3 regions of the Pseudomonas sp. Pdm06 genome follow, and region 1 is predicted to be linked to each of the others. Evidence: predicted binding sites of a transcription regulator. Region 1 holds the regulator's gene; each other region holds the start of a gene.

Evidence for each region. Region 1 encodes sigma-54, which starts transcription at its own class of promoters, with help from an activator protein. Its sites were predicted from a motif close to ANTGGCATNNANNTTGCTNT; they were not measured.
Region 2: a site for sigma-54 is predicted at 7,482-7,501, ahead of IB266_RS00140 (flagellar basal body rod protein FlgF). Genes of this name have one in related genera too.
Region 3: a site for sigma-54 is predicted at 8,460-8,479, ahead of IB266_RS27965 (pilin). Genes of this name have one in related genera too.

Annotation. Positions count from the first base shown of each region.
Region 1 is NZ_JACVAH010000007.1:63,308-73,945, reverse strand. It holds gene murA (UDP-N-acetylglucosamine 1-carboxyvinyltransferase) at 1-188, opposite strand, end outside; gene IB266_RS13350 (BolA family protein) at 211-450, opposite strand; gene IB266_RS13345 (lipid asymmetry maintenance protein MlaB) at 565-870, opposite strand; gene IB266_RS13340 (phospholipid-binding protein MlaC) at 879-1,532, opposite strand; gene mlaD (outer membrane lipid asymmetry maintenance protein MlaD) at 1,544-2,011, opposite strand; gene mlaE (lipid asymmetry maintenance ABC transporter permease subunit MlaE) at 2,011-2,808, opposite strand; gene IB266_RS13325 (ATP-binding cassette domain-containing protein) at 2,808-3,617, opposite strand; gene IB266_RS13320 (KpsF/GutQ family sugar-phosphate isomerase) at 3,891-4,865, shown strand; gene IB266_RS13315 (KdsC family phosphatase) at 4,866-5,390, shown strand; gene lptC (LPS export ABC transporter periplasmic protein LptC) at 5,398-5,967, shown strand; gene lptA (lipopolysaccharide transport periplasmic protein LptA) at 5,954-6,499, shown strand; gene lptB (LPS export ABC transporter ATP-binding protein) at 6,499-7,224, shown strand; gene IB266_RS13295 (RNA polymerase factor sigma-54) at 7,389-8,882, shown strand; gene hpf (ribosome hibernation-promoting factor, HPF/YfiA family) at 8,959-9,267, shown strand; gene ptsN (PTS IIA-like nitrogen regulatory protein PtsN) at 9,280-9,744, shown strand; gene rapZ (RNase adapter RapZ) at 9,747-10,604, shown strand; gene IB266_RS13275 (HPr family phosphocarrier protein) at 10,620-10,638, shown strand, end outside.
Region 2 is NZ_JACVAH010000001.1:29,772-40,409, forward strand. It holds gene IB266_RS00110 (glycosyltransferase) at 1-2,927, shown strand, start outside; gene IB266_RS00115 (class I SAM-dependent methyltransferase) at 2,973-3,701, shown strand; gene IB266_RS00120 (NAD-dependent epimerase/dehydratase family protein) at 3,698-4,546, shown strand; gene IB266_RS00125 (ATP-grasp domain-containing protein) at 4,543-5,520, shown strand; gene IB266_RS00130 (metallophosphoesterase family protein) at 5,501-6,178, shown strand; gene rffA (dTDP-4-amino-4,6-dideoxygalactose transaminase) at 6,230-7,381, shown strand; gene IB266_RS00140 (flagellar basal body rod protein FlgF) at 7,556-8,293, shown strand; gene flgG (flagellar basal-body rod protein FlgG) at 8,343-9,128, shown strand; gene flgH (flagellar basal body L-ring protein FlgH) at 9,199-9,894, shown strand; gene IB266_RS00155 (flagellar basal body P-ring protein FlgI) at 9,940-10,638, shown strand, end outside.
Region 3 is NZ_JACVAH010000022.1:38,423-49,060, reverse strand. It holds gene IB266_RS28020 (NAD(P)/FAD-dependent oxidoreductase) at 1-1,151, opposite strand, end outside; gene IB266_RS28015 (DUF3094 family protein) at 1,212-1,385, opposite strand; gene IB266_RS28010 (MOSC domain-containing protein) at 1,438-1,965, opposite strand; gene IB266_RS28005 (DUF1780 domain-containing protein) at 1,962-2,588, opposite strand; gene IB266_RS28000 (energy-coupling factor ABC transporter permease) at 2,722-3,408, shown strand; gene IB266_RS27995 (hypothetical protein) at 3,472-3,687, shown strand; gene yacG (DNA gyrase inhibitor YacG) at 3,684-3,890, opposite strand; gene coaE (dephospho-CoA kinase) at 3,887-4,510, opposite strand; gene IB266_RS27980 (prepilin peptidase) at 4,510-5,379, opposite strand; gene IB266_RS27975 (type II secretion system F family protein) at 5,381-6,598, opposite strand; gene pilB (type IV-A pilus assembly ATPase PilB) at 6,601-8,301, opposite strand; gene IB266_RS27965 (pilin) at 8,526-8,945, shown strand; gene IB266_RS27960 (BON domain-containing protein) at 9,233-9,586, shown strand; gene IB266_RS27955 (DUF2845 domain-containing protein) at 9,923-10,219, opposite strand; gene IB266_RS27950 (DUF748 domain-containing protein) at 10,221-10,638, opposite strand, start outside.

The DNA.
Region 1 (10,638 bases):
TCGATGCCCATGCGGCCGAACAGCTCGATCATCGTGGTGATGTCGTGCAGGTGCGGCAGGTTGGCCACGGTCACAGGACCGTCGCACAGCAGGGTTGCGGCCAGGATTGGCAGGGCGGAGTTCTTTGCCCCGGAGATACGGATTTCGCCATCAAGACGAACGCCGCCGGTAATAATCAGTTTATCCATAAGAATCTCGAGGCCCTTGGGCTCAGGTGCGCTCGGCCCAGGCCGCGCTGCTGAAAAATTTCATCGTGACCGCGTGGATGCTGCCATCGGCAATCCATGGGTTCAAATGGGCATAGATGCTCTGCTGACGCTTCACTGGGCTCAATGCCGCCAGTTCATCGCTGATCACGTTCAGCTGAAAGTTGCAGCCTTCGCCTTCAACTTCCACCTGCGTACCAGGCAGCTTTCCTTCAAGGAAGCTCTTCACTTCTACAGCCTGCATGCTCAACCTCAATCGGCGCCCTGTGCGCGCGGGTCGCACATCATACAAAAAAGCCCCGCGCCTGCGAACCCCGCGAAGCAGGACTCTGACGGGGGGACTTTTCCAACAATGTGGTCAGGAGTGCGCCAACAGCTCGGTCAGCTCACTGACCTGGGCTATTTCGCGCATATCTTCGGGCATCCCACGGATGCTCCACGTTTTGCCGGCCGCCTTGGCGTCCCGCATGAAGCACAGCAGCAGCGACAAGCCGACACTGCTGGACTTCTGCACCGCCGAGCAGTCAATGACCACCTCGGCGGCACCGACGGACTTGATCAGCGCCTGGCCCTGCTTGCGCAAGGCCGGGCCGGTGCGGTAGTCCAGCACGCCACTGAGCAGCAGCTCACCCGCGCCGCCCAGACGAACGGCCGACTCACTCACCGACTCGATCATTGTTCCTGCTTCTCTTTGGCTTCTTCGGTCACTTCCTTGGCCTTGGCGACTTCACCGGCCCAACCGTCGATGGTCTTGTCCAGGTCGTTGCCATTGCGCTGCATCGCGTCGGCGAACTGATCGCGGAACAGCTTGCCAATGTTGATGCCGTTGATGATCACGTTGCGCACTTTCCACTCGCTGTTGATCTTCTCCAGCGTGTAGGACACAGGGTAGACCGCGCCGTTGTTGCCCTTGACCTGCATGTCGACGCTGGTGCGGGTGCCGCTTTCGTCCTTGGCCGGGGAAACGGTGATGCCCTGGTTGTTGTATTCCAGCAAGGCGTTGCCATAGAACTGCATCAGGCTGCGCTTGAAGTTCTCCTGGAAGCGGGTCATCTGCGCAGGGGTTGCCTTGCGCGAGTACTTGACGGTCATGATGCTCTTGGAGATGCCATCGGCGTCCACCACAGGGCCGACGATGCCATTCAGCGCGTCATAGAACGCGCTGGGGTCCTGCTTGTATTTCTCTTTATTGGCGGCAAGGTCCGCCAACAACCGGGTGGTCGTGTCCTGGATGATGTCATGGGCCGAAGGCGCGGCCACTGCGTTGGCCATCAACGGCAGCGCCGCGAGCAGCACCAACAGGCTACGTCGCAAGATAGAGATCATTCAAAAGCTCCTCATTTGGCGTCTTTGCTAACGGTATTGAGCAGGAATTTACCGATCAGGTCCTCGAGCACCAGGGACGACTGCGTGTCATGGATGACGCCGCCGTCCTTGAGCACGGCGTCTTCCCCTCCCACGCTGATGCCAATGTATTTCTCGCCCAGCAGCCCGGCCGTGAGGATAGATGCAGTGGAGTCAGTCGGCAGGTTGTCCACGCGCTTTTCCAGCTGCAGCGTCACCCGACCGGTGAAATCCTCGCGGTTCAGATCGATTGCCGTGACCTTGCCGATGGTCACACCGGCCATGGTCACCTTGGCTCTGACCGTCAAACCGGCGATATTGTCGAAGTTGGCATAAAGTTTATAAGTATCGGTGCTTGCCGTCGGCGCCAGGCCACTGACCCGCAAGGCCAGCAGCAGCAAAGCCAGGATGCCAGCCAGCAAGAAAAGGCCGACACCGATTTCCAGGGTGCGGTTTTGCATCAGAAATCTCCAAACATCAAGGCGGTCAGAATAAAGTCAAGGCCCAGGACCGCCAGCGAGGCGTACACCACGGTCTTGGTTGTGGCACGGCTGATCCCCTCTGAAGTGGGGTCACAGTCATAGCCTTGGAACACGGCGATCCAGGTCACGACGAACGCGAACACGGCACTTTTGATCACGCCATTGAGGACATCGTCGAGGAAGTCGACGCTGTTTTGCATGTTCGACCAGTAGGAGCCTTCATAGACCCCCAGCCAGTCGACGGCCACCCAGGAGCCGCCCCAGATCCCCACGACGCTGAAAATCATCGCCAGCACCGGCAGGGAAATGAAACCGGCCCACAGGCGCGGGGCAATGATGTACTTGAGTGGGTCGACACCGATCATTTCCAGGCTGGACAACTGCTCGGTGGACTTCATGTTACCGATTTCAGCCGTCAGCGCCGAACCGGCCCGCCCGGCGAACAGCAGCGCAGTCACCACGGGGCCAAGCTCGCGCAGCAGCGTCAGGGCGACCATCTGCCCGACCGCCTGCTCCGAACCGTAGCTGGACAAAATGCTGAAGCCCTGCAGCGCCAGCACCATGCCGATGAAGATCCCGGAGACGACGATGATCACCAGGGACATCACGCCCACCGAGTGCAGCTGCTTGACCAGCAGGCCAAAGCCGCCGCCTGTCGAGTTGCGACCGAGCAAGGCGTGCATCAGGAACAACGAGGAACGACCCAGCACCGCCACCACATCGATGCCGGAGCGACCGAACAGACGAATTCTTTCCAACAGTGATTTCTTGCGCATCAGCGCTTCCCCAGCAGATCGGTACGGTAATCCGTGGCCGGAAAATGGAACGCCACCGGCCCGTCCGGATCACCCTTCATGAATTGGCGAATACGCGGGTTGTCCGAATCCGCCAGTTCCTGCGGTGTGCCCTGCCCCAGCACCTGGCCATCGCCGACCACATAGATGTAGTCGGCAATGCTGGCGGTTTCGGCCAGGTCGTGGGAGACCACGATACTGGTGATGCCCAGCGCATCGTTGAGCAGGCGGATCAGGCGTACGAGCACACCCATGGCGATCGGGTCCTGGCCGACGAAGGGTTCGTCGTACATGAGGATCTTCGGATCGAGGGCAATCGCCCGCGCCAGCGCGACCCGCCGCTTCATGCCGCCGGACAGCTCGTCCGGCATCAGGTCGATGGCGCCACGCAGCCCGACGGCCTGCAACTTGAGCAGGACGATGTCGCGGATCATCTCTTCCGGCAGGTCGGTATGGACCCGCAGCGGAAACGCCACGTTCTCGAACACATCGAGGTCGGTGAACAGCGCGCCGCTCTGGAACAGCACGCCCATGTGCTTGCGCGCATCGAACAGGTCGCTGCGAGACAATTGGGGAAGATTCTGGCCATTGACCCAGACTTCGCCGGCGCTGGGACGCAGCTGCGCGCCCATCAGCCGCAGCAGCGTGGTCTTGCCACACCCGGAGGGCCCCATGATGCCGGTGACCTTGCCCCGTGGTATGCGAATATCGATGTCATTGAAAATGCTGCGCGTCCCTCGCTTGAAGGACAGTCCCTTCAGCTCGACCGCGTAGGCGTTGTCGGCACTCATCTAAACTCCTTGCGATGCAGCCTCACATTCGAATGCCCTGGGCAGCCGACAAGCGCCGGTACCGCCGGGCACGCGAACCGGCGGCGAACTATATCACTGCAACAGCCAAGCGCCCAAGGCCAACGCCCCGCCCGTTAAGCCTGGCTTAAGGTAAAAGCCACATTTTATGTCAAACGTTGCGGCCCCTTGAACAAAGCATGACGAACTTACGTGAGGGAATTGTTCATTACCGCTATAATCGCCGCCTTTTCATCGGGCTATACGATTTCAGACATGAGCCAATCCAGCGACCTGATTCAATCGGCACAACGTACCATCCGCCTCGAGCTCGAAGCCGTGCAAGGCTTGCTGCCCCATATCGACGCTGATTTCGTACGCGCCTGCGAGATGATTCTGGCCAGCAAGGGCCGCGTCGTCGTGGTCGGCATGGGCAAGTCCGGGCACATCGGCAACAAGATCGCCGCCACCCTCGCCAGCACCGGCACCACGGCCTTTTTCGTCCATCCGGCCGAAGCCAGCCATGGGGACATGGGCATGATCACCCGGGACGACATCATCCTGGCCCTGTCCAACTCCGGCTCCACCAACGAGATCATCACCCTGCTGCCGCTGATCAAGCGCCTGGGCATCCAGTTGATCAGCGTGACCGGCAACCCCGACTCGCCGCTGGCCAAGGCCGCCGAAGTGAACCTCAATGTGCATGTCGAGCACGAGGCCTGCCCATTGAACCTGGCGCCAACCTCCTCCACCACCGCGGCCCTGGTCATGGGCGACGCCCTGGCCGTGGCGCTGCTGGAAGCCCGGGGCTTCACCGCGGAAGACTTCGCCTTTTCCCATCCCGGTGGCGCCCTCGGCCGTCGCCTGCTGCTGAAAGTCGAAAACGTGATGCACGCCGGCCAGGAACTGCCACAGGTCGTGCGCAGCACGCTGCTCAAGGACGCACTCATGGAGATGACCCGCAAGGGCCTGGGCATGACGGTTATTCTCGAAGCCGACGGCAAGCTCGCCGGGATCTTCACCGACGGCGACCTGCGCCGCACCCTGGACCGCACCATCGACATCCACAGCGCGACCATCGAGCAAGTCATGACCCCCCACGGCAAGACCGCCCGCGCCGAGATGCTCGCCGCCGAGGCCCTGAAAATCATGGAAGACCACAAGATCAGCGCCCTGGTGGTCGTCGATGACGAAGACCGGCCGGTGGGCGCCCTGAACATGCACGATCTGCTGCGTGCGGGAGTCATGTAAATGAACACAGACCTGTTGCAACGTGGCAAAGCCATCAAGCTGGCCGTGTTCGATGTGGACGGCGTGCTGACCGACGGCCGCCTGTACTTCCTCGAAGACGGCAGCGAATTCAAGACCTTCAACACCCTCGACGGCCAAGGCATCAAGATGTTGATGGCCGCCGGCGTACAGACGGCTATCATCAGCGGCCGCAAGACCCCGGTGGTCGAACGGCGTGCGAAGAACCTCGGCATCCCGCACCTTTACCAGGGGCGCGAAGACAAACTGGTGGTGCTGGACGAGCTTCTGGGTCAACTCAACCTAAGCTATGAACAGGTGGCCTACCTCGGTGACGACCTGCCAGACCTGCCGGTGATTCGCCGGGTCGGCCTGGGCATGGCGGTCGCCAACGCGGCCAGCTTCGTGCGCGAGCATGCCCACGGCATCACCACGGCGCGAGGCGGCGAAGGTGCTGCCCGCGAATTCTGTGAACTGATCCTGCGCGCCCAGGGCCGCCTCGAAGCGGCCAACGCCGCGTACCTGTGAGCCATTTATGCTGAGCAAAAAGATTCGCACCATTGTGGTGTTTGCCTGTATCGCAGCGATTTTCGCCGCGGTGGGCTATTGGAACATCAGCCCGGAACGGTTTCTCGACCAGCCTGCGGCCCAGGTCGAGGAACGGATCGACTGGTACGCGACCAACACCCATACCCTGCAGTACCTGCCCGACGGCAAAGTGCAATATGAGATGACGTCCGACAAGGTTGACCACGTAAAGGCCACTGACATTACGCTGGTCACCAAGCCGGACCTGAACATGTTCCGCGGCACCGAATTCCCGTGGCACGTGCAGAGCGAGCACGCCGAAGTCAATTCCGGCGGCACCGAAGTGGAGCTGATCGACTCGGTACGCGTCGCCCGAACCGACGAGAAAAACCGCACGACCATCATCACCAGCACACGCATGACCGTGTTCCCACAGCAAGAATATGCGCAGACCGAGCAACCCGTTAGAATCGACGGCGCCGGGGGTGTATCGACCGGCACGGGAATGAAAGCGTATTTGAAGGAAAGCAGGATACACCTGCTATCGAACGTAAGAGGACAGTATGAAGCTCGCTAAAACCCTCCCTATTTTGCTCAGTCTGGGCGCAGCACTGGGAAGCGCGAGCGCCTGGGCTCTTCCCAACGACCGCGACCAGCCTATCCGCATCCAGGCCGACGACGCCCAACTCGACGACAAGAATGGCGTCGCCACCTATAAAGGTGATGTGATCATCACCCAGGGTTCGATGAAGGTCACCGGCAACACCGTGACCATCACCCGTACCCCGGCCGGCGATATCGATGTAGTGACCTCGGTGGGCAACCTGGCCTATTTCGAGCAGATGCAAACCGCGGGCGACACCAAGCCGGTACAGGGCTACGGGGTCACCATCCAATACCACGCCTCCCAGGATCGCGTGGTCCTGATCGACCGTGCCAAGGTCGTCGACAAGGACAACAACGTCACCCAGGGCGAGAAAATCGTCTACGACACCGTCAAGAAACTGGCCAGCGCCGGCCGTGCCACCGGCAGCAAGGTGACCGAGCAGCGTCCGCGGATCGATATGGTGATCCAGCCTAAAAAGAAAACCGAGCAAAAGGCCCAGTAATGGCAACTCTGAAAGCTCAGCACTTGGCCAAGAGCTACAAGAGCCGGCAAGTCGTGCGTGATGTCAGCCTGTCCATCGACAGCGGCCAGATCGTCGGCCTGCTCGGCCCCAATGGCGCGGGCAAGACCACCTGCTTCTATATGATCGTCGGCCTGGTCCAGGCCGATCAGGGTCGCGTACTGATCGACGACCTGGATGTCAGCCACCAGCCGATGCATGGCCGGGCGAAGGCCGGCATCGGCTATTTGCCGCAAGAAGCGTCGATCTTCCGCAAACTGTCGGTTGCCGACAACATCATGGCGATCCTCGAGACCCGTAAGGAGCTCGACAAGGCCGGCCGTCGCCAGGAGCTGGAAAGCCTGCTGCAGGAATTCCACATCAACCACATTCGCGACAACCTGGGCATGAGCCTGTCGGGTGGCGAACGGCGCCGTGTGGAAATTGCCCGCGCCCTGGCCACCGCACCGAAGTTCATCCTGCTCGACGAACCGTTCGCCGGCGTGGACCCGATCTCGGTGGGCGACATCAAGCAGATCATCCATCACCTCAAGGCCAAGGGCATCGGCGTGCTGATCACCGACCACAACGTGCGCGAGACCCTGGATATCTGCGAAACCGCCTACATTGTCAATGACGGCCAATTGATCGCCGAAGGTGACTCCGCCGCGATCCTGGCCAACGACCTGGTCAAGGAAGTGTACCTGGGCCATGAGTTCCGCCTGTAAGCACACGTGTCTGGCGAATTGCCCGGGCGTCGTTTAATTTTATTATGGCGACGCTCTAGGCAAACACTTCGGTTTCAGGCATATAATTTGCTTAAGTTTGGCGCTCCGGCGCCCTGTAGTGGATGGCGCATGTGCGCCGGCGAATAAGGTGTTAAGCCCCTGCCATGAAACCATCGCTAGTCTTGAGAATGGGCCAGCAGCTGACGATGACACCGCAGCTGCAACAGGCCATCCGCCTGCTCCAATTGTCGACCCTGGACCTGCAACAGGAAATCCAGGAGGCCCTGGAGTCCAATCCGATGCTCGAACGCCAGGAAGAAGGCGACGACTTCGATAACACCGACCCGCTGGCCGACAACGTCGAGCAGAAGACCAATACCGAGATCCCGGAACCGTCCTACCAGGAAACCGCCCCGACGGTGGATAACCTCGAGGATGGCGAATGGAACGAGCGCATCCCCAACGAGCTGCCCGTGGACACGGCCTGGGAAGACGTCTACCAGACCAGCGCCAGCAACCTGCCCAGCAGCGATGACGACGAGTGGGACTTCACCACCCGCACCTCGGCCGGCGAAAGCCTGCAAAGCCACCTGCTGTGGCAACTGAACCTGGCGCCGATGTCCGACACCGATCGCTTGATCGCGGTCACCCTGATCGACTGCATCAACAACCAGGGCTACCTGGACGAGACCCTCGAAGAGATCCTCGAAGCCTTCGACCCCGAACTCGACATCGAGCTGGACGAGATCGAAGCCGTCCTCCATCGCATCCAGCAATTCGAACCGGCCGGCATCGGCGCCCGCAACCTGGGCGAGTGCCTGCTGCTGCAACTGCGCCAGTTGTCTGCCAAGACGCCATGGCTGGCCGAAGCCAAGCGATTGGTCACCGATTACATCGACCTGCTGGGCGGTCGCGACTACAGCCAGTTGATGCGGCGCATGAAGCTCAAGGAAGATGAGCTGCGCCAGGTCATCGAGCTGGTACAGAGCCTCAACCCGCGCCCCGGCTCGCAGATCGAATCCACTGAACCTGAGTACGTGGTCCCCGATGTGATCGTGCGCAAGCACAACGATCGCTGGCTGGTGGAGCTCAACCAGGAGTCGGTGCCCAAGCTGCGGGTCAACGCCCAGTACGCCGGCTTCGTCAAGCGCGCCGACACCAGCGCCGACAACACCTTCATGCGCAACCAGTTGCAGGAGGCCCGCTGGTTCATCAAGAGCCTGCAGAGCCGCAACGAAACCCTGATGAAAGTGGCCACCCAGATCGTCGAGCATCAGCGCGGCTTCCTGGAGTACGGCGATGAGGCGATGAAACCGTTGGTCCTGCATGACATTGCCGAGGCAGTGGGCATGCACGAGTCGACGATTTCCCGGGTGACCACCCAGAAATTCATGCATACCCCCCGGGGCATCTATGAATTGAAATACTTTTTCTCCAGCCATGTCAGTACCTCCGAAGGCGGCGAATGCTCGTCCACGGCCATCCGCGCGATCATCAAAAAACTGGTGGCCGCGGAAAATCAGAAAAAGCCGTTGAGTGACAGCAAGATCGCTGGTTTACTGGAGGCACAAGGCATTCAGGTGGCCCGCCGTACCGTCGCCAAATACCGCGAATCCCTCGGGATCGCGCCTTCGAGCGAACGCAAGCGGTTGATGTAACAGGCCACGCCACAGCGTTCCAGTGGCAGGCATTTCTGCCTGCCGCTTTATGCACTGGCAACGAAGGAGAAGCTGTATGCAAGTCAACATCAGTGGACACCAACTGGAAGTGACCGAACCCCTGCGCACCTACATCGGCGAAAAACTCGACCGGTTGGAGAGGCATTTCGACAAGATCACCAACGTGCAAGTCACGATGAACGTCGAGAAGCTGCTGCAGAAAATCGAAGCCACGCTGCATATCCCCGGCGGAGAAGTGGTCGCCAACGCAGAGCACACAGACATGTATGCCGCGATTGACCTGCTGACCGACAAGCTGGATCGCCAACTCAAAAAGCATAAGGAAAAGACCCAGAGCCTCCTCCAGGGCGCGACCGGTCGTTAACCCCCCCAATCCATGATCCGACTAGAAACCATCCTGACCCCCGGCCGTTCCCTAGTGAACGCGCCGGGCGGCAGTAAAAAGAAAGCCCTCGAACAAACTGCCAACCTGATCCACCGCGAGGTACCGGATCTGGGAATGCAGGACGTCTTCGAGGCGCTGGTTGCCCGTGAAAAACTCGGTTCCACCGGTTTTGGCAACGGCATCGCCATTCCCCATTGCCGCCTCAAGGGTTGTACCGCGCCCATCAGCGCACTGTTGCACCTTGAAGCCCCCATAGATTTCGACGCCATCGACGGCGCCCCGGTCGACCTGCTGTTCGTATTGCTGGTTCCGGAAGCGGCGACCGATGCGCACCTCGAGCTGCTGCGCCAGATCGCCAGCATGCTGGACCGCAAGGAAGTGCGCGAAAAACTGCGCAGCGCGCCGAGTAACGAAGCTCTGTACCAGGTGGTCCTGGACGAGCAGAACGGTCATTAAACATGCGCATGATCATCGTCAGTGGCCGCTCCGGCTCCGGTAAAAGCACGGCCCTCAACGTGCTTGAGGACAGCGGCTACTATTGCATCGACAACCTCCCCGCCGGCCTGCTGCCGGAACTGGCCGAGCGCGCCCTGATCCACACCGAGCTGGCGCAGCCGCTGGTGGCGGTGTCCATCGATGCGCGCAACCTGCCGAGCCACCTGTCGCGCTTTCCCGAACTGCTCGAGGAAGTGCGCAGCCGGCATATTCAATGCGATGTGTTGTACCTGGATGCCGATGAGGAGACGCTGCTCAAGCGTTTTTCCGAAACCCGCCGGCGTCACCCGTTGAGCAACGCCAACCGCTCCCTGGCCGAAGCCATCGAGGATGAAAGCCAGCTGTTGGGGCCGATCGCCGACCTGGCGGACCTGAAGGTCAACACCACGCACCTGAACCTGTATCAGTTGCGCGACACGATCAAGCTGCGCCTGCTGAACCAACCGGAGCCGGGCACGGCGTTCCTGGTGGAGTCGTTCGGCTTCAAGCGTGGCATGCCGGTAGACGCCGACCTGGTGTTCGATGTGCGTTGCCTGCCCAACCCTTATTGGAAACCGGAACTGCGCGAGCAGTCCGGGCTCGATCAGCCGGTGATCGACTACCTGGCCGCACAGCCGGACGTCGAGGAAATGTACCAGGACATCTCCAGCTACCTGCTCAAATGGCTACCCCGCTTTGCCGCGAGCAATCGCGCCTATGTCACGATCGCCATCGGCTGTACCGGCGGTCACCACCGCTCCGTCTACCTGACCGAACGCCTGGGTCAGCTCCTGCAACAATCCCTGAAGAATGTCCAGGTTCGCCACCGCGACCTCAGCTAAAGGATTCACACCGCGATGCCTGCTCAGGAAATTG
Region 2 (10,638 bases), on a different contig from region 1:
ATCCGCTGGCCCTGCCTGAGCTGGCCGAGCTGCTGCGCAATGCAGAGGTGATGTACAGCTATGAGTGGTCGATGACCTGCGTCATGGCAGTGTTGTGTGGATGCCCGGTGATATTCATTCCGGGACATGGCGTCGACCAGCCACTGCTCGACACCAGTTTCTTCGGCAGTGTCGGCTTTGCCATGTTCGATCAGCCGGACCCGTTGGAGCATGCGCGGGCAAGCCTCGGTGACGCCCTGCAGCGTTACGTTGAGCGTACTGCGTCTTTCTGGCAGCAGTTGGACGTATTTATTGCCAAAACCCAGGCGACTGCCGTGCGTGAAGCAGTCGGCAACCGTCTGGGTGTGCTCGACTGGTTGCGCCAGCGCTACCCCTTGGCGCAGCAACTGCGTCTGATCAATGAGCGGTTGGCGAGCTCGACGGCGCCTGCCTTCACTGTCCTGGTCCGTGATGACGGCAATCAGTTGGCGCTGGCTCACACCCTGGACAGCCTGGACCGACAGTTATACCAACGCATCCATGTGTGCGTGATAGGTAGCACTGACCCGGGGCGAGCCAACGTTCAATGGTTGGCGTGTGATCCGAAGCAACCGGCGGCAGCGATCAATGGTTTGCTCGAGGGCGTCCGGAGCGACTGGTTCATGCTGGTGGAGGCTGGGGAGGAATTCATTGCCGCAGGGCTGCTGGTGACGGCGCTGAATCTGCTCGAAGCGCCTGACAGTTGCCTGGCGGTGTACGCCGACGAGGCGCTGCACATGGGCGGAGTGATCGACCTCTCGTTGCGGCCCGACCTGAATCTGGATTTGCTGTTGGCGTTTCCGGCCAGCCTTTCCCGTCACTGGATGTACCGTCGCGAGGCGCTGGTGCGCCTGTGCGGTTTTGACAATACCTGCGGTGAGGCCTTCGAATTGGCCTACCAACTGCGCCTGATCAGCGAACTGGGCGTGGCGAGTGTGGGTCATGTCAGCGAACCCCTGTTGATCGCCAACGAGCTGCGGCAGTCGGAATGCGCCGATGAGCGTGCGGTCATTGATGCGCACCTGCAAGCGCGTGGCTACGGTCAGGCGCGAGCGATTGCACTGGAGCCGGGCCGCTATCGTATCGACTACGGCCACGAGCGGCAGGCCTCGGTCAGTATTCTGATTTACCTGGAAGGACAGCTGGCGAATTTCCAGCGTTGCCTGGAAAGCCTGCTGACGCAGACTGACGCGGTGGACTTCGAGGTCCTGCTGATAGAACCGGGCAACGACGAGCCCGCATTGCTGGAGTGGCTGGGGCTGGTGGAGGAAATGGGCGAGGGCCGTTTCCAGGTGTTGCGTTTCATGCCGGGACAGTCTCGTGCGGCCATGTGCAATGCGGCGGCGCAGGAGGCGCGGGGCGAGTATCTGCTCTGGCTCGATGCGCAAAGCGCTGTTCTTGAGCCGGGGTGGATACACGCGTTGCTCAATCATGCCCAGCGCCCGGAAGTTGGCGCGGTGGGAGGCAAGTTGCAGGATAGCCAGGGTCGCATACGCCAGGCGGGCCTTGTGTTGGGATTGGGTGCCACCGTCGGTCGGGCTTTTGAGGGCTTGTCATCCCAGGCAGCGGGTTACATGGGGCGACTGGGGCTTGAGCAGAACTGCTCCGCAGTGGGCGGTGAATGCCTGATGCTGCGGCGAGGGCTTTTCCTCGAGGCCGATGGCTTCGACACCGATCCGCTGCTGGCGCCCTGGACCCATGTCGACCTGTGTCTGAAGCTGCAGCAGGCCGGCTACCTGAACGTCTGGACGCCTTACGCGCGACTGTTGATGAACCCGGTGGCAGACACCCGTGCGAGTCGCGAGCAGGAGGATGCCTTGCTCGCGCGCTGGTTGCCGCAGTTGGCACGCGACCCTGCCTACAATGCCAACTTTTCGCTGCGTGTCGGCGAGGGTTTTACCCGGGAAAACACCGACCTGTGCTGGTATCCGCTGCAAGGTAGCGTGCCAAGGGTGCTGGTTTGTGTCACCGAACAGCAGGCGGGGGCTTATTCGCGACTGGTTCAGCCGTTCAGCACATTGCTTGAAGCGGGGCAAATCGAAGGCGCCGCTGTTTCGAGTTTGCTGTCGCCGGTGGAGTTCGAGCGCCTGGCGCCGACCACCGTGGTGTTGCAGCGCCCGCTGGACGACGCCGGGCTACTGGCTCTGAGCCGCCTGAGGGCGTTTTCCAAGGCGTTCACCGTCTACGAGCTGGACGGTTATTTGCCGCAGATGGAGTTGAAGGGGGATTACGCTGCCGATGAGCTGCTGGAGCGCCTGCGGGTCGGGATGATGCAGGCTGATCGGGTGCTGGTCCCCACGCCGGCGCTGGCCGAACTGTTGCAGGGCCAGCACCACGACATCCGTGTGCTGGAAACCTTGCTGCCGGCCGCCTGGGGGCGTGTGCAGAGCAAGCGGCGCATGGGGGCCAAACCGCGCCTGGGCTGGCTGGGCGGCAAGGATACCCAGCTGCTGGCCGACGTGCTGCCTGCATTCGCGGGTGAAGTAGACTGGGTGGTGCTGGGCGACTGCCCCGCGTCACTGCAGCCTTTTCTGAAGGAACTGCACCCAGCTGTCGCGCAGCAGCAGTTGGCAGCGGCCCTGGCCGCATTGAATCTGGATCTTGCGCTGGTACCCATGGCGGAGAGCCTGGGGAATGCCTGTTCTGGCGACCTGCGTGTCCTGCAGCATGCCGCTTGCGGCCATCCGGTCATTTGCAGTCGGGTGCCGGGTTTTGTCGGCGGCGAGGTATTGCCACTGTCACGGGTGAGCAACGAGGCACAAGACTGGATCCGGGCGATTCGCTTGCACCTGGAAGACCGTGAGGCCTCCGCGACGCTGGGGGACGCCTTGCAGTCGACCGTGCGGGCGCAATGGCTGCTCGAAGGTGAGCGCCTGGACGCCTGGCGACGGGCCTGGTTGGCCGATTGATCCGTATGAACTATTACTTTGGCCGCCCAGCGGAGTGCATGTGACATGAGTAGCGATCTGGATACCTTCATCGCAGCCTACAGCGACAGCTTTGGCTATGCGTATGACAACAACATCATTCTCAATTGGTATCCCCAGCGCATCATGGCGCTATGCACCCAGGCGCAAAGCCTGCTGGAGCTCGGTGTGGGCCATGGTTTCAGCACCCACCGCTTCTCGCAGTTCTTCAGTGGGCACACGGTCATCGATGGTTCTGCCTCGGTGATCGCCCAGTTCAAGGCCCAGTACCCGGATAGCACGGCCGAGATCGTCGAAAGTTACTTCGAGACATTCGACACCGACAAGCGCTTCGATCTCATCGTGATGGGGTTTGTCCTGGAGCATGTCGAAGATCCACAGACCGTACTGCAAAGGTTCAAGCGCTTTCTTGCGCCGGGTGGACGTTGCTTCGTGCTGGTTCCCAATGGCGAGTCTCTGCATCGGCGGTTCGGTCATGCTGCCGGACTGCTTGACGACATGATGGCGCTGGGACGCGGTGATCTGGAACTGGGCCATGTGCGCAGCTACTCGGTCCAGACCCTGACCGCTGAGCTGGAAGCCGCCGGGTTCCAGGTGGTGCGTAAGGAAGGCGTGTTCCTCAAGCCATTCACCACCGGACAATTGAAGGAATTGAACTTGGGTGCAGACATCGTCCAGGCCATGTGCACCGTAGGTATCGATTACCCAGAGCTCAGTTGCGCGCTGATGCTCGAAGCGACAGTCCCCCAGCCATGAAAAGCCTGGTAATCGGAAGTACTTCGGTCATTGGCAAGGCCGTCGCCCAGGCGCTGTCGCGCTATGGCCAGGTCAAGTTGGCGGGGCGCAGGGAGGCCGATATCACCTTTGACTTGAGCGGCCCGGTGGCCGTTGCTATCGACGAGCGCTTCGACATCGTCGTGCTGGCCGCTGCCGATTTTGGCGGCCGTGAGCCGGATGACCTGGTTCGCGCCGAACGGGTCAACAGTGTCGGTACATTGGTTGCCTGCCGCCTGGCTGAACAATGCGGGGCGCGTCATTTCATTCTGTTGTCGTCGCGTTCGGCCTGTGACCAGGCGACAGATCCCTACTTCGGCATCTACTCGCTGTCCAAGCGCCATGCCGAGGAAGTGGCGAGCCTGTATTGCCAAGAGCGCGGCATGGCATTGAGCGTGCTGCGCATCAGTCAGGTCTACGACGACGGCGAGCAGTGCAGGCCTCACCAACCGCTGTTGTACGCCATCGCCGACAAGGCGCAGGCGGGGCGAACCGTCGAGCTGTATGGCAGCAACGACGCCAGGCGCAACTACCTGCATCTGAGTGACCTTGCCGAGGTCTGCGCACGGCTGGCAGAGCAGGGTGTTACTGGTTTGTACAACTGCGGTCATCCCGAAAGCCCTCGTCTTTCCGAGATTGCCCAGGCTGCGTTCGAGGCATTTGGCAAGCCGCTGGATGTCCGCTTCCTGCCAGAAAAAAACGATATTCCCGATCTGCCCCCCTTCGACTGCGGGCATGAGTTGTACGAGCGAATAGGTTTCGTCCCGCAAATAGATGTCCGCCGGGGCTTTGGGCTGATGAGAGCGCACCGGGAGCGCCTGTCATGAAGACCGTCATGGTGACGGGTGTAGGGGCCATCATGGGCTACGGCCTGCTCAAGTCGCTGCGCGCTGCCGACCCTTCTGTTCGGCTCGTCGGCACCGATATCTACGACGATGCTGTCGGTCGGGGCTGGAGCGATGTATTCGTGCAGGCCTCTTTGACCGCCGACCCGGGGTACGGCCAGTGGCTGAATGACACCCTGGCCAGGCACGAGGTCGATCTGCTGATTCCCGGGATCGAACAGGACGTCCATTGGCTGTCGGACAACCGAGCGTTGTTGGCGACATTCGATTGTCAGGTCGTGCTCAACAACCAGCAATTGATCGATCTTTCCAAGGACAAATGGGCAATGGACCAGGCGCTGGTGGCGCTGGGGGATGCCAGCCGTATTCCCAGCCTGCTGTCGGGGGATTTTCACGTGCTCAAGGCGACCTTGGGCCTGCCGTTTCTGCTCAAGCCGCGCCGAAGCTATGCTTCCAAAGGGCTGGTCTGGGTTCGCGAGGAACGCGACTTTACGCCTCACGCGGCCCTGCTCGGTGATTACCTCATGGCGCAGCCCATCATTGGCAGCGCGGCCGACGAATTCACCGTGGCGGCGTTCGGTGATGGCGGTGGCGACACCGGTCCGATCATCGCCTTCCAGCGCAAGTTGGCCTCGGACGGGTCTACCGCCAAGGCCTGGGTGTATCAGGATGATTCGCTGGACGAGACGGTCACCAGGCTGTGCCGCGCCTTCAAACCGGTCGGGCCGACCAACTTGCAGTTCCGGCGGGGCTCCGATGGCGAATGGAGCCTGCTTGAGATCAATCCGCGAATCTCCTCGACCAGTTCGATACGTCGCGCATTTGGCTACAACGAGGCGGCGATGTGCCTGGACTATTATCTCGACGGCAAGACACCGGCCCCGCCGACCCTTCGCAGTGGTTTCGCTGTTCGTTTTATAGAGGATTTCATTGTCTATGATCGGGATCATTTCTGACGTACATGGCAATTACAGCGCCCTTCGAACAGTGCTTGCCAAACTTGATGGGCTGGGTGTGTCGCGGATTATCTGCCTGGGCGACACGGCCGGTTATTACAGCCAAGTCAATGAGTGTTGCGAGGCCCTGCGCGAGCGAAACATCTTCTCCGTGATGGGCAACCATGATTGGTACCTGGCCAGGAATGAGCGCTGCCCTCGTTCCAATAGCGCCAATGCCTGCCTGGACTATCAACAGGGCGTCATCACTTCGCAGAACCTGGCCTGGCTGGGATCACTTCCGGAGCGCTCGACCCAGGATGAGTTGAGCATTGTCCATGGCGGCTGGAACGATCCGTTGGATGAATACGTACGACCCTCGCAGGCGTATTTCGCCCCGTTGCCTGGCCGGTATTTCGCGTCAGGCCATACCCATGTCCAGTACCTGTGGAGTGGTGAAGGCAAGGCCTATTGCAACCCCGGTTCAGTCGGCCAGCCACGTGATGGTGATCCCCGGGCGGGTTTCGCGACCTGGGATGGCGAGGTCTTCAACCTGCATCGGGTTGAATACGATAGAAGTGAAACCCAACAGGCAATGAAGAAGGCCGGGTTCACCCCGTACTTCTATGAAAATCTTGATATCGGCAGTCAGATAGGTGGGCGGATCAGTGCGGTTTGAAGTTTTGTGCTGTGCGTCACCCATGACCATGCCCACCCTGGGAAGTTTGCAATGAGCCAAGAAACGATACTCTTCAACCGCCCCTACATGACCGGCAAGGAACTGGATTACATTGCCCAGGCCAAGTTCGGCAACATGCTCGCCGGTGATGGTCCGTTCACCAAGCAGTGTCACCGCTGGCTGGAGTCCCACACGGGTTGCAGCAAGGCATTGCTCACCCACTCCTGTACCGCTGCGCTGGAAATGGCGGCCTTGCTGCTGGACATCCAGCCCGGCGACGAAGTCATCCTGCCTTCCTATACCTTCGTGTCCACGGCCAACGCCTTTGTGTTGCGTGGCGCGGTGCCGGTTTTCGTCGATATACGTCCTGACACCTTGAACCTGGACGAGCGCCTGATCGAGGCGGCGATCACGTCACGGACCAAGGCCATCGTGCCCGTCCATTACGCCGGCGTGGCCTGCGAGATGGACACTATCGTGGCCATTGCACGTAAGCATGGGCTGGCGGTGGTCGAAGACGCCGCGCAAGGGGTGATGTCTACCTACAAGGACCGGGCCTTGGGCAGCATCGGGGACCTTGGGGCCTTCAGTTTTCACGAAACCAAGAACGTGATCTCGGGGGAGGGCGGCGCTTTGCTGGCCAATGACCCGGCAATGGCGCTGCGAGCCGAGATCATCCGGGAAAAAGGAACCGATCGCAGTCGATTCTTCAGGGGCGAGGTGGACAAGTACACCTGGCAAGAGGTGGGCTCCTCGTTTCTGCCTGGAGAAATGACTGCGGCCTTCCTTTGGGCCCAGTTGGAAGAGGCGCAAGCCATCACCCAGCGCCGCCTGGCGATCTGGGAGCATTACCATGCCGCTTTGGCGGGGCTTGAGCGGCAAGGGTTGCTGCGTCGTCCGATCGTTCCTGAAAATTGCCAGCACAATGCGCACATGTACTACGTGCTCCTGGCCCCTGGTATGGAGCGCCAGGTTGTTCTCGAGGCGCTCAAGAGCCATGCCATCTATGCGGTGTTCCATTACGTGCCGCTGCATTCATCCCCCGGTGGAGCGCGCTATGGGCGTGTGCATGGCTCAATGGAGATCACCGATGGTTATTCCGAGCGGCTGTTGCGTTTGCCGATGTGGCTCGGTCTCTCCAAGGATCAACAAGACCGGGTGGTCGATGTGCTCGGCGGTGCTTTGGCAGCCCTTGCCACTTAGCGGCATAACACCGCCGGTTTTTCGACTTCGACTCAACTGAACGGTGCCCTCTGAATCCCCAGAGCCCTTTGTTTCCCGGGCCTGGGCCCGCCAGAAAAAAGTTGGTCTGCAAATTGCTTGAGGCTGTGCAACACAGCAGTGGGCGGCAAACGTCCGGCATGCAGAGGAACGACAGTGGACAAGTACCTTTATGTGGCAATGACCGGCGCCAGCCAGAACGCACTGGCGCAGCGGGCCCATGCCAACAACCTGGCGAACATCTCCACCAATGGCTTTCAGAAAGACCTGGAGCAGGCGCGCTCGATGCCGGTGTTCGGCGACAGCTTTCCGGCGCGGGCCTTTGCCCTGTCCGAGCGTCCTGCCACGGATTTCACCCCAGGTGCGCTGGTGGAAACCGGTCGTGACCTCGACGTTGCGGTGAGCGGGCCGGGCTGGATGGCCGTGCAGAACCCTGACGGCGGTGAAAGCTACGTGCGCACCGGCAGTCTCAATGTCGATGCCCTGGGCGTACTGCGGGCCGGCAACGGCATGCCGGTGATGGGCAACGGCGGTCCGATCGCCGTGCCGCCGGAACAGAAAATCGAAATCGGCCAGGACGGCACCATCAGCATTCGCGCCATGGGTGAAGGCCCGCGGGTGATGGCTGAAGTGGACCGCATCAAGCTGGTCAACCCGGACCTCAAGAACATGACCAAGGGCCTGGACGGCTCGATCCGTACCAAGGACGGCCAGCCGGCGCCCATCGATGCCAACGTGCAGTTGGTGTCGGGTTTTCAGGAGGCGAGCAACGTCAACGCCGTGGATGAAATGACTTCGGTGCTGGCCCTGGCCAAGCAGTTCGAGCTTCACGTGAAGATGATGAACACCGCCAAAGAAGGCGACGAGGCCATGGCTCGGGTCTTGCAGATCTAACCATTAATTAAAGCGTCGCGCCGAAAAACAGGCGTACGAGGAGAATCGAATGCTTCCGGCTCTATGGGTTGCCAAAACAGGTCTGTCCGCCCAGGACACCAACCTGACGACCATTTCCAACAACCTGGCGAACGTTTCGACCACGGGTTTCAAACGTGATCGCGCCGAGTTCCAGGACCTGCTGTATCAGGTAAAACGCCAGCCTGGCGCCCAGTCGACCCAAGACAGCGAATTGCCGTCGGGCCTGCAAGTGGGTACGGGTGTACGCATTGTCGGCACCCAGAAGAACTTCAACGCCGGCAGCCTGCAGACCACCGAGCAGCCGCTGGACATGGCCATCGACGGTCGCGGTTTCTTCCAGATTCTGCAGCCGGACGGCACCACGTCCTACACCCGTGACGGTACGTTCCACCTCGACTCCAACGGCCAGATCGTCAACGCCAGCGGTTTCGCCCTGGAGCCGGCGATCATCATTCCGAACGATGCCCAGACTTTCACCGTGGGCCGTGACGGCACCGTGTCCATCACCGTGGCGGGCAACCCGGCCGCCCAGGTGATCGGCAACCTGCAGACCGCCGACTTCATCAACCCGGCCGGCCTGCAAGCGGTGGGCAACAACCTGTTCCTGGAAACCGCTGCCAGTGGCGCGCCGCAAGTCGGCACCCCGGGCCTGAACGGTTTCGGCACCACGCTGCAGAACACCCTGGAAACGTCCAACGTGAGCACCGTCGAGGAGATGGTCAACATGATCACCACCCAGCGTGCCTACGAGATGAACTCCAAGGTGATCTCCACCGCCGACCAGATGCTCTCGTTCGTTACGCAGAATCTGTAATCGTCACAACGCCCGTCATTACGTAGACAGGGCGGCCCCAGGGTCGCCTGCAACACCAAGAGGTAGGGTCATGAAACGCTTCGTATCTGTTCTGGCACTGAGTGGCATCACCGCACTCGCGGGCTGTGTCGCGCCGACACCCAGGCCCAATGACCCGTATTACGCTCCGGTGTTGCCGCGTACGCCGTTGCCGGCTGCCGCCAACAATGGTTCGATCTACCAGGCCGGCTTCGAGCAGAACCTGTACAGCGACCGCAAGGCCTTCCGGGTGGGGGACATCATCACCATCACCCTGAACGAGCGGACCCAGGCCAGCAAGAACGCCAACTCGCAGATCGACAAGACCAGCGAGACCAGCGTCGGCTTGACCTCGTTGTTCGGCTCCAGCCTGACCACCAACAACCCGGTCGGTGGCGGCGACCTGAGCCTGAACGCCGGGTACAACGCTGACCGTGCCACCAAGGGCGACAGCAAGTCCGGCCAGAGCAACAGCCTGACCGGCTCGATTACCGTGACCGTCGCCGATGTACTGCCCAACGGCATCATTGTCGTGCGCGGCGAGAAGTGGCTGACCCTCAACACCGGTGACGAACTGGTGCGCATCGCCGGCATGGTTCGCGCCGACGACATCGCCACCGACAACACCGTTTCGTCCACCCGTGTGGCCGATGCGCGCATCACCTATTCGGGCACCGGTGCCTTTGCCGATGCGAGTCAGCCAGGCTGGTTCGACCGTTTCTTCCTCAGCCCGAAGTTCCCTTTCTAGGTGGCCCAGTTGAATCTTAAGCAGCTGTTGATCGGTGCCTTGGTGATGTCCGCGGCCTTTACCGCTCAGGCCGAGCGTTTGAAGGACATCGCCAGCATTTCCGGTGTGCGCTCCAACCAGTTGATCGGCTACGGCCTGGTCGTGGGCCTGAACGGCACCGGTGACCAGACCACCCAGACCCCGTTCACCCTGCAGACCTTCAACAACATGTTGTCGCAGTTCGGCATCAAGGTGCCGGCCGGCTCTGGCAACGTGCAGTTGAAGAACGTTGCGGCGGTGTCGATCAGTGCCGATCTGCCGGCGTTCGCCAAGCCCGGTCAGCAAGTGGATATCACCGTTTCGTCCATCGGTAACTCCAAGAGCCTGCGTGGCGGTACGTTGCTGCTGACGCCGCTCAAGGGTATCGACGGCAACGTCTACGCCATCGCCCAGGGCAACCTGGTGGTGGGCGGTTTCGATGCCGAGGGTCGCGACGGTTCGAAGATCACCGTCAACGTTCCGTCGGCCGGCCGCATCCCCGGCGGTGCGTCGGTGGAACGTGCGGTACCGAGCGGTTTCAACCAGGGCAACAGCCTGACGCTGAACCTCAACCGTTCCGACTTCACCACCGCCAAGCGTATCGTCGACAAGATCAACGACATGCTTGGCCCAGGCGTGGCCCAGGCCATCGACGGTGGGTCGATCCGTGTCACCGCGCCGCTGGATCCGAGTCAGCGGGTCGACTATCTGTCGATCCTGGAGAAC
Region 3 (10,638 bases), on a different contig from region 1:
ACGCTGCCGGTCAGGTTGCCCATCAGGTTGCCCACCGCCGAGAACCGCGACAGCGAAATCAGCGAGCCGTAGTCGGTGTATTTGTAGTCGGGCAGGGCCTTGCCTTCGATTCGCAGCTTCAGGGATTTGGCCAGCAGCGAGGCCTGTTGGTGCGCGGCCTGGGCGCGGGGCGGAACATTGCGATCGCTGCCGGGTTGCGGGCAGGCGGCGCAATCGCCGAAGGCGAAGATGTTCTCGTCGCGAGTGGTCTGCAGCGTCGGCAGCACTTGCAACTGGTTGATCCGGTTGGTCTCCAGTCCGTCGATGTCCTTGAGGAAGTCCGGTGCGCGAATCCCGGCGGCCCAGACTTTCAGGCTCGCGTCGATTACCTGGCCGTCCGCGGTAATCAGGCTGTCGGCGGTCACTTGGCTGACGGAAGCGTTGGTCATGACGTTGACCCCGAGTTTCTCCAGGGTCTTGTGCACCGGTCCGCCGATACGCTCCGGCAGCGCTGGCAAGACCCGTGGACCCGCCTCGATCAGGGTGATGTGCATGTTCTCCGGCTTGATCCGGTCCAGGCCATAGGCGTGCAGTTCGTGAGCGGCATTATGCAGCTCGGCCGCCAGTTCGACACCGGTCGCACCGGCGCCGACGATGGCGACGCTGATGCGTTCGACAATATCGGTCTGTCCGGCGTGGGCACGCAGATAGTGGTGGAGCAATTGCTGATGGAAGCGCTCGGCCTGCTTGCGCGTGTCGAGGAACAGGCAGTGCTGCGCCGCGCCTTCGGTGCCGAAGTCATTGGTGGTGCTGCCGACGGCAATCACCAGGCTGTCGTAGCCCAATTCCCGAGCCGGCAACAGCTCGACGCCCGCCTCGTCATAGGTGGCGGCCAGCTGGATTCTCTTGCGCTCCCGGTCCAGGCCGCTCATGCGCCCAAGCTGGAACTCGAAATGGTTCCATTTTGCCTGGGCAACGTAATTGAGTTCGTCTTCGGAAGAGTTCAGGGAGCCGGCAGCCACTTCATGCAGCAGGGGTTTCCAGATGTGGGTCAGGTTCGCGTCGACCAGCATCACACTGGCCGTACCACGCTTGCCCAGAGTCTTACCCAGACGGGTAGCCAACTCCAGACCGCCGGCGCCGCCGCCAACGATGATAATACGATGAGTCATGGGGATATCTCGCAAGGCTAAAGGAATTCGGTGCCGTTACCCGAGCGAGCGCCAAGCGGCTCATAGCGTCAGGTAACTGATCAGTCGGCTCAACAGGCCCAGGCCAATCGTGATGGCCAGTACCACCACCAGGAGCATCCACGGCCGGAAAGGCCGGCGCTCGACTCGGTGCTGGGACAGTTGCAGGTACTCTTCGACATGCTTCTGGTCATCTGGGTTCAGGCGGCTGGTCATAAAGGCCTCGTCAGGTAGACGTTGCGAAAGGTGAAGGCGTTACAGCGTCCGGCTAGCCGGCATTGAAAGCAGCGTAGCCGCTCGCCGGCACAGGTTCGACGCTCAGGCTGTCGTCCAGGCGAATGATTCCACTTTTTAACACCCGGGCGGTGATTCCGCCATGGCCGCGTACGGCCTGGAATGTACCTTCGCCGAGGTTGCGCTCCAATCGGGCGCAAGGCTGGCACCAGCCGGTGGTTTCGAAGATGGCTTGGCCGATGCGAAAGCGCCGGCCCTTGAGGCTGAACAGATTGATGCCGCTGACCACTATATTGCGTCGCAGCTCCTGTGGCAGCACCGGCTGGTCCTCGGGGCGGCCCATCAGCGAGCCGATCACGGCCAGGTGCTCCCATTGGATCAACGTCACTTGTCGCGCATTGCGCACACCGGGGCGGGCATGATCGCCGGTCAGTCCGGCTTCCAGGCGGGCCTCCACGGCGTCCAGTTCGATCATCGGCGCGTGACCCTGGGGGCGCACGCCAATCCAGCGTACGCGGCCCTGCTGCGGCACGGCGGCGATCAGTTCCTGCAATGGGCTCACAGGCTGATCCCGACGTCGAACACGATGCTGCGCCCCAGGTTGCCTCGCAAAAAGTCCGGCGCGTCGGGGTGGGCGAACAGCACCCGGGCAAACGTCGGCCCCACCAGCGACAGCGATCGCCAGCCCTGGCGCAGGTATTCGGTCGGCGGTGGAAAGTGACTGTTGAGGTCCAACACTTCGCGCTTGAGGCTGGCGAAGGCGATGATGTCCAGGTCGCCCAGGTCCATGCCGCGCTCGGTGTAGTTGTGGGCTTTCTTGCGCAGGGTCGGGGCCAGGCGCATCAGGAATTCATTGGCCGGGATTCGCCGGGGCTTGGCCTCGCGGCGCACCAGTTGGCTCAGGGAAAAGGCGCTGCGGCGACGTTGCAGTTCATCGCGCCATTCGTCATTGAGACGGCGGCCCTCGTCGAGCACGAAAAACACCTCGAAATTGGCATCCCGAAACAGCACGTCCGGTGGCTCGCCAGCCGGGGCGAACTCGTCGGCGCGATAAGGCACGTTCAGCCCTTGCAGCAGACGCTGGCAGACCCAACGCTCACGCTCCCATTTGCGGGCATTGGAGAGAAAGGCGTTGGCTTGCTCGGCCGCGATGGTCAGCAGGCGTAAATAATCGGAATCATCCATGAGCCCAAGCTTAGCGTTCAATTGCGACAAGCTGAAAGCGTTGCGTGGATTAATGGACGTTATGGGTGGGGGTGTAGACTGCTGGTTTGAAGTAACCCCTGTTTGAGACAAGGGCAAGCGAAAGGAGTAGTCCATGATCGGTGCTGAACTGCTATCACCGCAAACCCTGGCGGTCGGTTGGCTGGTTTATGTGCCGGTGTTGGCCTGGGCTGTGGCGCGGGCACCGTGGGTCGAGCTGTTCACGGACTGCCGTCGCCAGCATCTGCTGTTCGGCACGGTGCTGGCGTTGTTCATGCTGTGGCTGGTGCGACGGGATTTCGATACGGGTGTCTCGTACCATTTCATCGGCATGACCGCCGTGACGCTGCTGCTGGACTGGCCATTGGCGATCCTGGGTGGCCTGTGTGCGCAGATGGCGCTGGTGCTGCTGGGGCGTCAGGACATGGCGGCGGTCGGAGTCAACGGTGCGCTGCTGATCCTGCTGCCGGTGCTGATCACCGAATGTTGCGCAATCCTGGTGGAGCGCGCCCAGCCGCGTAACCTGTTTGTGTATATCTTCTGTTCGGGGTTCCTGGCTGCCGCGCTTTCGGCATTGGCCTGCCTGCTGCTGGGGCTCGGTTTGCTCTGGTACGACGGCCTGTTTGCCATGCCTTACTGGCTGGAGGACTTCATCGGCTACCTCTGGCTGATCATTTTTCCCGAAGCGTTCATCAACGGCATGGTGATCAGTGCGTTGGTGGTGTTCAGCCCCGAATGGCTGGAAACCTTCAACCGCACGCGCTACCTGTCGGCACCGTGGAACGATGATGACAAGCCTTGATTCACGTCAAGGCTGCCCCACCGCACGCCCTGCATGCTCTGGAAAACTTCCAGGAGTACAACCATGAGTGTTTATGAGTGGGCCAGGCAAGAGATCAGGCGTAGCCACGATGCCGCGATGGAGATCGGTTTCGACCCGGGCTTGAGCCTGCGTGCCTTGCTCAGCGCGATCGTGCAGCAGAGCAAGACAGTGCGCAGCGCTGAAGACCTGGCCGACGAGTTGAGTTTCCTGGCGGAAAACCTCGACGACGAACAGGACTACGGTTTCATGCGGCCTTAGTGATGTGAGCGAGGCTCGAAATCTTCGCTGAACAGCTCATCCTCGGCGTCGGGACTGACCGGGATCTTGTGTTCTTCCGACGCCCAGGCGCCGAGGTCGATCAGTTTGCAGCGATCAGAACAGAACGGCCGGAATGTGCTCTGCGGGCTCCATTCCACAGGGGCGCCACAGGTTGGGCAATCAACGGTTGGGGTTTGGCTCATGAGTGGCCTCCACGCAAAGTAAGGTAAAAGTGATGCAGGCGCTCGACCTCGCTGTGCAGCCAGGCGAGGTCGCGATCATTGACCACCACGTCGTCGGCATGGCTCAGGCGATCCTGGCGGCTGGATTGGGCCTTGAGGATCGCCTGGACCTGCTGTTCGCTGGTCTGGTCGCGCTGCAACGTACGTTCGATCTGCAGTTGTTCCGGCGCATCGATCACCAGGATCCGCTGGGTCATGGCGTACTGCCCTGACTCGATCAGCAGCGGCGACACCAGGATCGCGTAGGACGATTGTGCCTGAGCCAGGTGGTGGGCGATTTCCTCGGCGATCAGCGGATGCAGCAGTGCTTCGAGCCAGCGGCGTTCATCGGCATGCTCGAAAATCAGCTTGCGCAGCGCCGCCCGGTCCAGGGCGCCGTCGGCCTGCAATACGCCAGGTCCGAAGTGCTCGGCGATTTTCGCCAGCGCCGGGCGCCCGGGTTCGACCACCCAGCGTGCCGCATGATCGGCGTCGATGACGTGCACACCCAGATCGATGAAATGCTGGGCCGCCGCGCTCTTGCCGCTGCCGATGCCACCGGTCAGGCCGAGAATCCAGGGTTTTTCCAGAGGGGTATTCATTAGAAACCGACAGACTGCCAATAGAAGTCGGTTATTTGACCACCCCAGAGCAAGGCAATCCAGCCGGCAATGGCCAGATAAGGTCCGAAGGGGATCTGCGTCGACTCGGGCGCATCACGCAAGCGCAGCACAATGACCCCGATAACGGCGCCCACCAGCGACGACAACAGCAGCGTCAGCGGCAGGACCTGCCAGCCGCCCCAGGCGCCCAGCATTGCCAGCAGCTTGAAATCCCCGTAGCCCATGCCTTCCTTGCCGGTGATCAGCTTGAACACCCAGAATACCGACCACAGCGCCAGGTAGCCGGCCACCGCGCCCCACATCGCCTGGTCCAGGGAAACGAACAGCCCGAAGCTGTTGACGATCAAGCCCAGCCACAACAACGGCAACACCAAGCTATCGGGCAGCAGTTGATGCTCGGCGTCGATCAGGCTCATGGCCAGCAGGCCCCAGGTCAACACCATCACCATCGCGGCGTGCCAGCCAAAGCCGAAATGCCAGGCGACGAACGCCGACAATGCGCCGCAGGCCACTTCGGTCAGGGGGTAACGCTTGCCGATGGGCGCGGCGCAGCTCGAACAGCGGCCACGCAGCATCAGGTAGCTCAACAGCGGAATGTTCTCCCAGGCGCGGATGCGATGGCCGCAGTGCGGGCATTGGGAATGGGGCAGCATGAGGTTGTAGACCGGGCCCGGGGTTTCGGCCGGCAGGCCCAACAGGTCGTGGGCTTGCAGGCGCCATTCGCGGTTGAGCATCTTCGGCAGGCGCCACACCACCACGTTGAGGAAGCTGCCGACGATCAGGCCGAGCAATGCCGCAACAAGCACGAAAGCCACGGGATACAGCACGAGAAATTCGCTCAGGGGCATGTCAGATCGCAGAGCCGAGTTGAAAGATGGGCAGGTACATGGCGACCACCAGGCCACCCACGACGACCCCCAGGATCACCATGATGAAGGGTTCCATCAGGCTGGTGAGGTTGTCCACCAGATTGTCCACTTCGGCCTCATAAAAACTCGCCACTTTGTCGAGCATGTCGTCCAGCGCGCCGGATTCCTCGCCGATGGCGGTCATCTGGATGGCCAGGTTCGGAAAGATCCCTGACGCGCGCATGGAAAAATTCAACTGCATGCCAGTGGAGACGTCCTGGCGGATGCGCTGCACAGCGCGCTTGAACACCACGTTGCCGGTGGCGCCCGATACCGAGTCGAGGGCTTCGACCAGCGGCACGCCGGCGGCGAATGTCGTCGAGAGCGTGCGGGCGTAGCGGGCCACGGCGGACTTGTACATCAAGGCGCCTATTAGCGGTAGTTTGAGTAGCCATTTATCGCGCCAGTCACGAAAGCGCTCGGAACGCCTGAGGGCGTATTTCACGCCAAAAAATGTCCCCACAAGCCCGCCAAGCACCACCCACCACCAATCCTGCAAGAATTCCGACAGGCCGATGACCATTACCGTGAAGGCCGGTAGCTGTGCGCCGAACCCTGAAAAGACCGATTCGAACTGAGGCACCACCTTGACCAGCAGGATGCCGGTGACCACCGCAGCGACGAGTATCACCGCCGTCGGGTAGGTCATGGCTTTCTTGATCTTGGCCTTGAGCGCTTCGCTCTTTTCCTTGTAGGTCGCGACCCGATCCAGCAGCGTATCCAGGGCACCGGCCTGTTCACCGGCATCCACCAGATTGCAGTACAAATCGTCGAAGTACTGCGGGCATTTGCGCAGCGAGGCGGCGAAGCTGTTGCCGGCGGCGACTTCCTGCTTCACCTGGTCCACCAGCTTGCGCATGTTGGCGTTGTCGAAGCCTTCGCCGATGATGTCGAACGCCTGCAACAGCGGCACCCCAGCCTTGAGCATCGTTGCCATCTGGCGGGTGAAGAGGGCGATGTCCAGCGGCTTGATGCGCTTGCCCTTGCTGAATATCGAGGTGGATTTCTTGCGCACCTTCTCCGGGTTGATGCCTTGTTTGCGCAGTTGTGCCTTGACCAGGGCCGGGCTCTGCCCCGTCAGTTCTCCGGTCATTTTCGCGCCTTTGCGGTCTTTGCCTTCCCACGTATAGACGTCGGTTTTTACTGCCTTGACCGCCATGCTCAATCCTTGGTGACCCGGTTGATTTCCTCGAGGCTGGTGACGCCCTGCATCACTTTGAGCAGCCCCGATGTGCGCAGGTCATTGAAGCCGTCCTTGCGCATTTGCAGATCGATTTCCAGCGAGTTGCCCTCGGCCATGATCAACCGTTGCAGCTCGGGCGTGTTCTTGACCACTTCGTAAACCCCCACGCGCCCTTTGTAACCGAGGTTGCACTGTTGGCAACCGACCGGCTCATAGATCGTGAATGTGCCGATGCGTTCCCGGGGGAAACCTTCCTTGAGCAGAGTTTCCTCGGGAATCTCGATGGCTTTCTTGCAGTGGGCGCAGAGCTTGCGCGCCAACCGTTGGGCGATGATCAGGTGCACGGCGGTGGCGATGTTGAACCCTGGAATGCCCATGTTCTGCAAGCGGATCAGGGTTTCGGCGGCGCTGTTGGTGTGCAGTGTGGAGAGCACCAGGTGCCCGGTCTGGGCGGCCTTGATGGCGATTTCGGCGGTTTCCAGGTCGCGGATCTCGCCGACCATGATCACGTCCGGGTCCTGGCGCAGGAATGAGCGCAGGGCCTGGGCGAAGTCCAGCCCCTGGCGCGGGTTCACGTTGACCTGGTTGATGCCTTCCATGTTGATCTCCACCGGGTCTTCGGCGGTGGAAATATTGATGTCCACGGTATTGAGGATATTCAGCCCGGTGTACAGCGACACGGTCTTGCCCGAGCCGGTCGGGCCGGTGACCAGGATCAGCCCTTGTGGCTGTTTGAGGGCGGCCATGTACAGGTCTTTCTGATCCGGTTCGTAGCCCAGGGCATCGATGCCCATCTGCGCACTGGAGGGGTCGAGGATCCGGATCACCACTTTTTCGCCCCAGAGCGTCGGCAGGGTGTTGACCCGGAAGTCGATGGACTTGGTTTTCGACAGGCGCATTTTCAGCCGGCCGTCCTGGGGTTTGCGCCGTTCGGAAATATCGAGGCTGGCCATGACTTTCAGGCGGGCGGCGATACGGGTCGCCAGTTGGATCGGCGGCCGGGCCACTTCCCGCAGCATGCCGTCGGTGCGCACCCGCACCCGGTAGATTTTTTCGTAAGGCTCGAAGTGCAGGTCGGAAGAGCCGCCCTTGATCGCGTCCAGCAGCATCTTGTTGACGAAACGCACCACGGGCGCGTCGTCGGTGTCCTGGCCGCCGATGGAGTCCTGCTTGGAATCGTCGATCGATTCGATGTCCAGACCGTCCAGGTCGACATCGCCCATGCCTTCCAGGCCCGTGCTATTGGATTCGAAAAATTTTTCGATGGCGTCGCTTAGCTTGTCGTCCTCTACCAGGATGGCTTCGGTGGTCAGGCCGGTACTGAATTGAATGTCATTGATGGCTTGGTGATTGGTGGGGTCGGAGATGCCCACGAACAACTTGTTGCCGCGGCGCCACAGCGGCAGGACGTGATGTTGGCGCACCAGTTTTTCGCTGACCAGGCCCGTGGGCTGGGTTTCCTTGTCCAGGCTGTTGAGGTCCAGCAGGGCGACGCCGAAATGCTCCGAGGCGATCTCCGCGACCTGGCGGCTCTGGACCAGTTTGTTCTGCACCAGGTAGCTGACCAGGGGGATGCGACTGCGTTGGGCCTGTTGATACGCCTGTTGCGCACTTTGCTCGGTGAGCAGTTCAGCCAGTACCAATTGCTTGGTCAGGCCGCTGAGGGCGATGTCATTCATGGGGATTCCGGCGGCGGACAGTTCATGACTTATAGCCTAGTCAAGCATCGACGCCAAACCAGCGAGCCAGGGTGACAAAAAACGTCAGATAGTGCGGTTGTTGAGGTAGGACGTCGCCGTTGTGCGGGTTCAACCCCTTTTATCGATGGCGCTTCAGGGTTGGCATGTGCCCTGCAATGGCCATTTCAGGTCATGAGATTTCGACTCATGCATGGGAGATGTCTATGAGTAAGCAAAAGGGCTTTACGCTGATCGAGCTGCTGATCGTCGTGGCGATCATTGGCATTCTGGCGACCTTTGCGTTGCCGCAATATTCCAGGTACCAAGCGCGAGCCAAGGCCACGGCCGGGTTGGCCGAAATCACTGCCTTCAAGGTGCCGTACGAGGACAATATGAATCGAGGGGTTGACCCTACGATCGCCAACATGGGCATCACCTCACCTACCAGTAACTGCACAATCACCATTACAGGCACGGCGGCGGCCGGAGCCGGCACGATTGCATGTGCTCTCCTGAATTCGCCAGCTCTCGTCCAGGGGAGGACGATTACACTCTCGCGTTCGGCTGCAGGTGTCTGGACCTGTGCTTCTACTGCTGCCCAGGAGTTCTTGCCGACTGGCTGTACCGGTGCTGCGAATCCATAACCCATCCCGGTTGACTCGGCCCCGCTTAAACACCGGGGCTTTTTTTATGCGCGTTGGAAATGTTCGGCAATTCAGGTGCTTAGCAGCTGAGCGAAACCCGCAACTTGCATGTAGAAAGTCACGGGGTCATGCATTTTGCATGATTTCAAAAATTACCGCTTCGCTTAACCTATTGATTTATAAGCAGTTTATAAATGTTTCAAAACTGGCACAGCCTTCGCACTACTCCTGATAACCCTGCCGGGATGCACCTCCGGCAGTTTCTGAGAAAAACAGGAGTTACTCGTATGAAGAAGTTCGCTATCACTGCCGCCGCTGCTACCGCACTGACCCTGACCATGGCTAGCGCATTCGCCGAGACCACTCAAGCAACTCAGGCGCCAATGATGCTGGCTGCGGGTGAAGTGACTGAGGCCAAGGAAGCCACCTCCGATACCTGGATCACCACCAAAGTCAAAGCTGACCTGGTCACCGAAAAAGGCATTCCAGGTACCGACATCAAAGTCGAAACCAACAAAGGCGTTGTGTCGCTGTCGTCCACTGTTGCCGTGACCGACGCCCAGAAAACCACCGCCGTGGCAATCGCCAAGAAAATCAAAGGCGTCAAGGCCGTATCGGCTGACGGCCTGAAAGCCGAGTAAGGCTAAGACTTCTCGCCTGGACTGGGAGAGGGCGCGGCAAGCGGGCTGAGTCATACGCTTGTCGTTGCTTTGGAGTTCATGCGAAAGGCCACAGGGACGTGGCCATTACAGGCCCCCGGCATTCGTGTCGGGGGCCTGTTCTATTGTGGGATACAAAGGCACCAGCGACGGTATAGGAGGCACGCCTTAGAAACCGAGTCGCCTGTTTCGCGAGCAAGCCCGCTCCCACATTTGATCGCATTCTTCTTGAACGAACTCGGTCTACTGTGGGAGCGGGCTTGCTCGCGAAGACGCCGGCACGATCAATACAAAAGCCGTTTTTTGTGCAGTGGCCGCTCAGCGCCCCCGCTTGCTGGTGATCTGCACCAGCCGATTCCCCTCGAAGCGCAGGTACTGATACATGCCGCTGTTGGGCCCGTAGGTCCATTCCTCCACCGGGTATTCTTCCCGGCGATTGACACTGCGTTTATAGCCCAGGTCATCCCGCGCCACAGGCTGCCCGCACTTTTGCAGCACTTCGCTGGAGCGGTCACCGACGCTGATCAACTGGCTGCCGCAGCGCAGCGTGTCAGCAGCCGAGGCCTGGCCGGCGGCGAGCAATAGACCCAGGCTGAGCCCGTACACACACTTCATGTCATTCAGCATCCAGGTGCAGAGGAGTGATTACGCGACCGTCGCTTTCGGCCTGGCCGAGGCTGGCGTCGATGAAATACACGCGGTCGTCGGCCAATTGGCCTTTGTCCACCAGGAAGTCCTTGATGCTGCTGGCCCGTTCCTGCCCCAGTTGACGCAATAGCACGTCGCTGCCGCTCCAGAACTTGATCACGCTTTCGCGCAGTTTCTCGATGCGCGCCTTTTTATCCAGTTGCGTCCATTCGGCAGGTGGCTGAGTCTTGAGGCGCGTGCGGTAGATGCCTTCGAGCAGGGGGGGCTTTTCATCCTCGGGCACCTGTATCAGCGAGGCCTGGGCCGGTACTTTGTCGCCCCGACGTTGCAGCATCTTGTAGTAGTTGTACTGGTATTCGCGTTCCAGGCGCTGGGCGGCGAGCAAT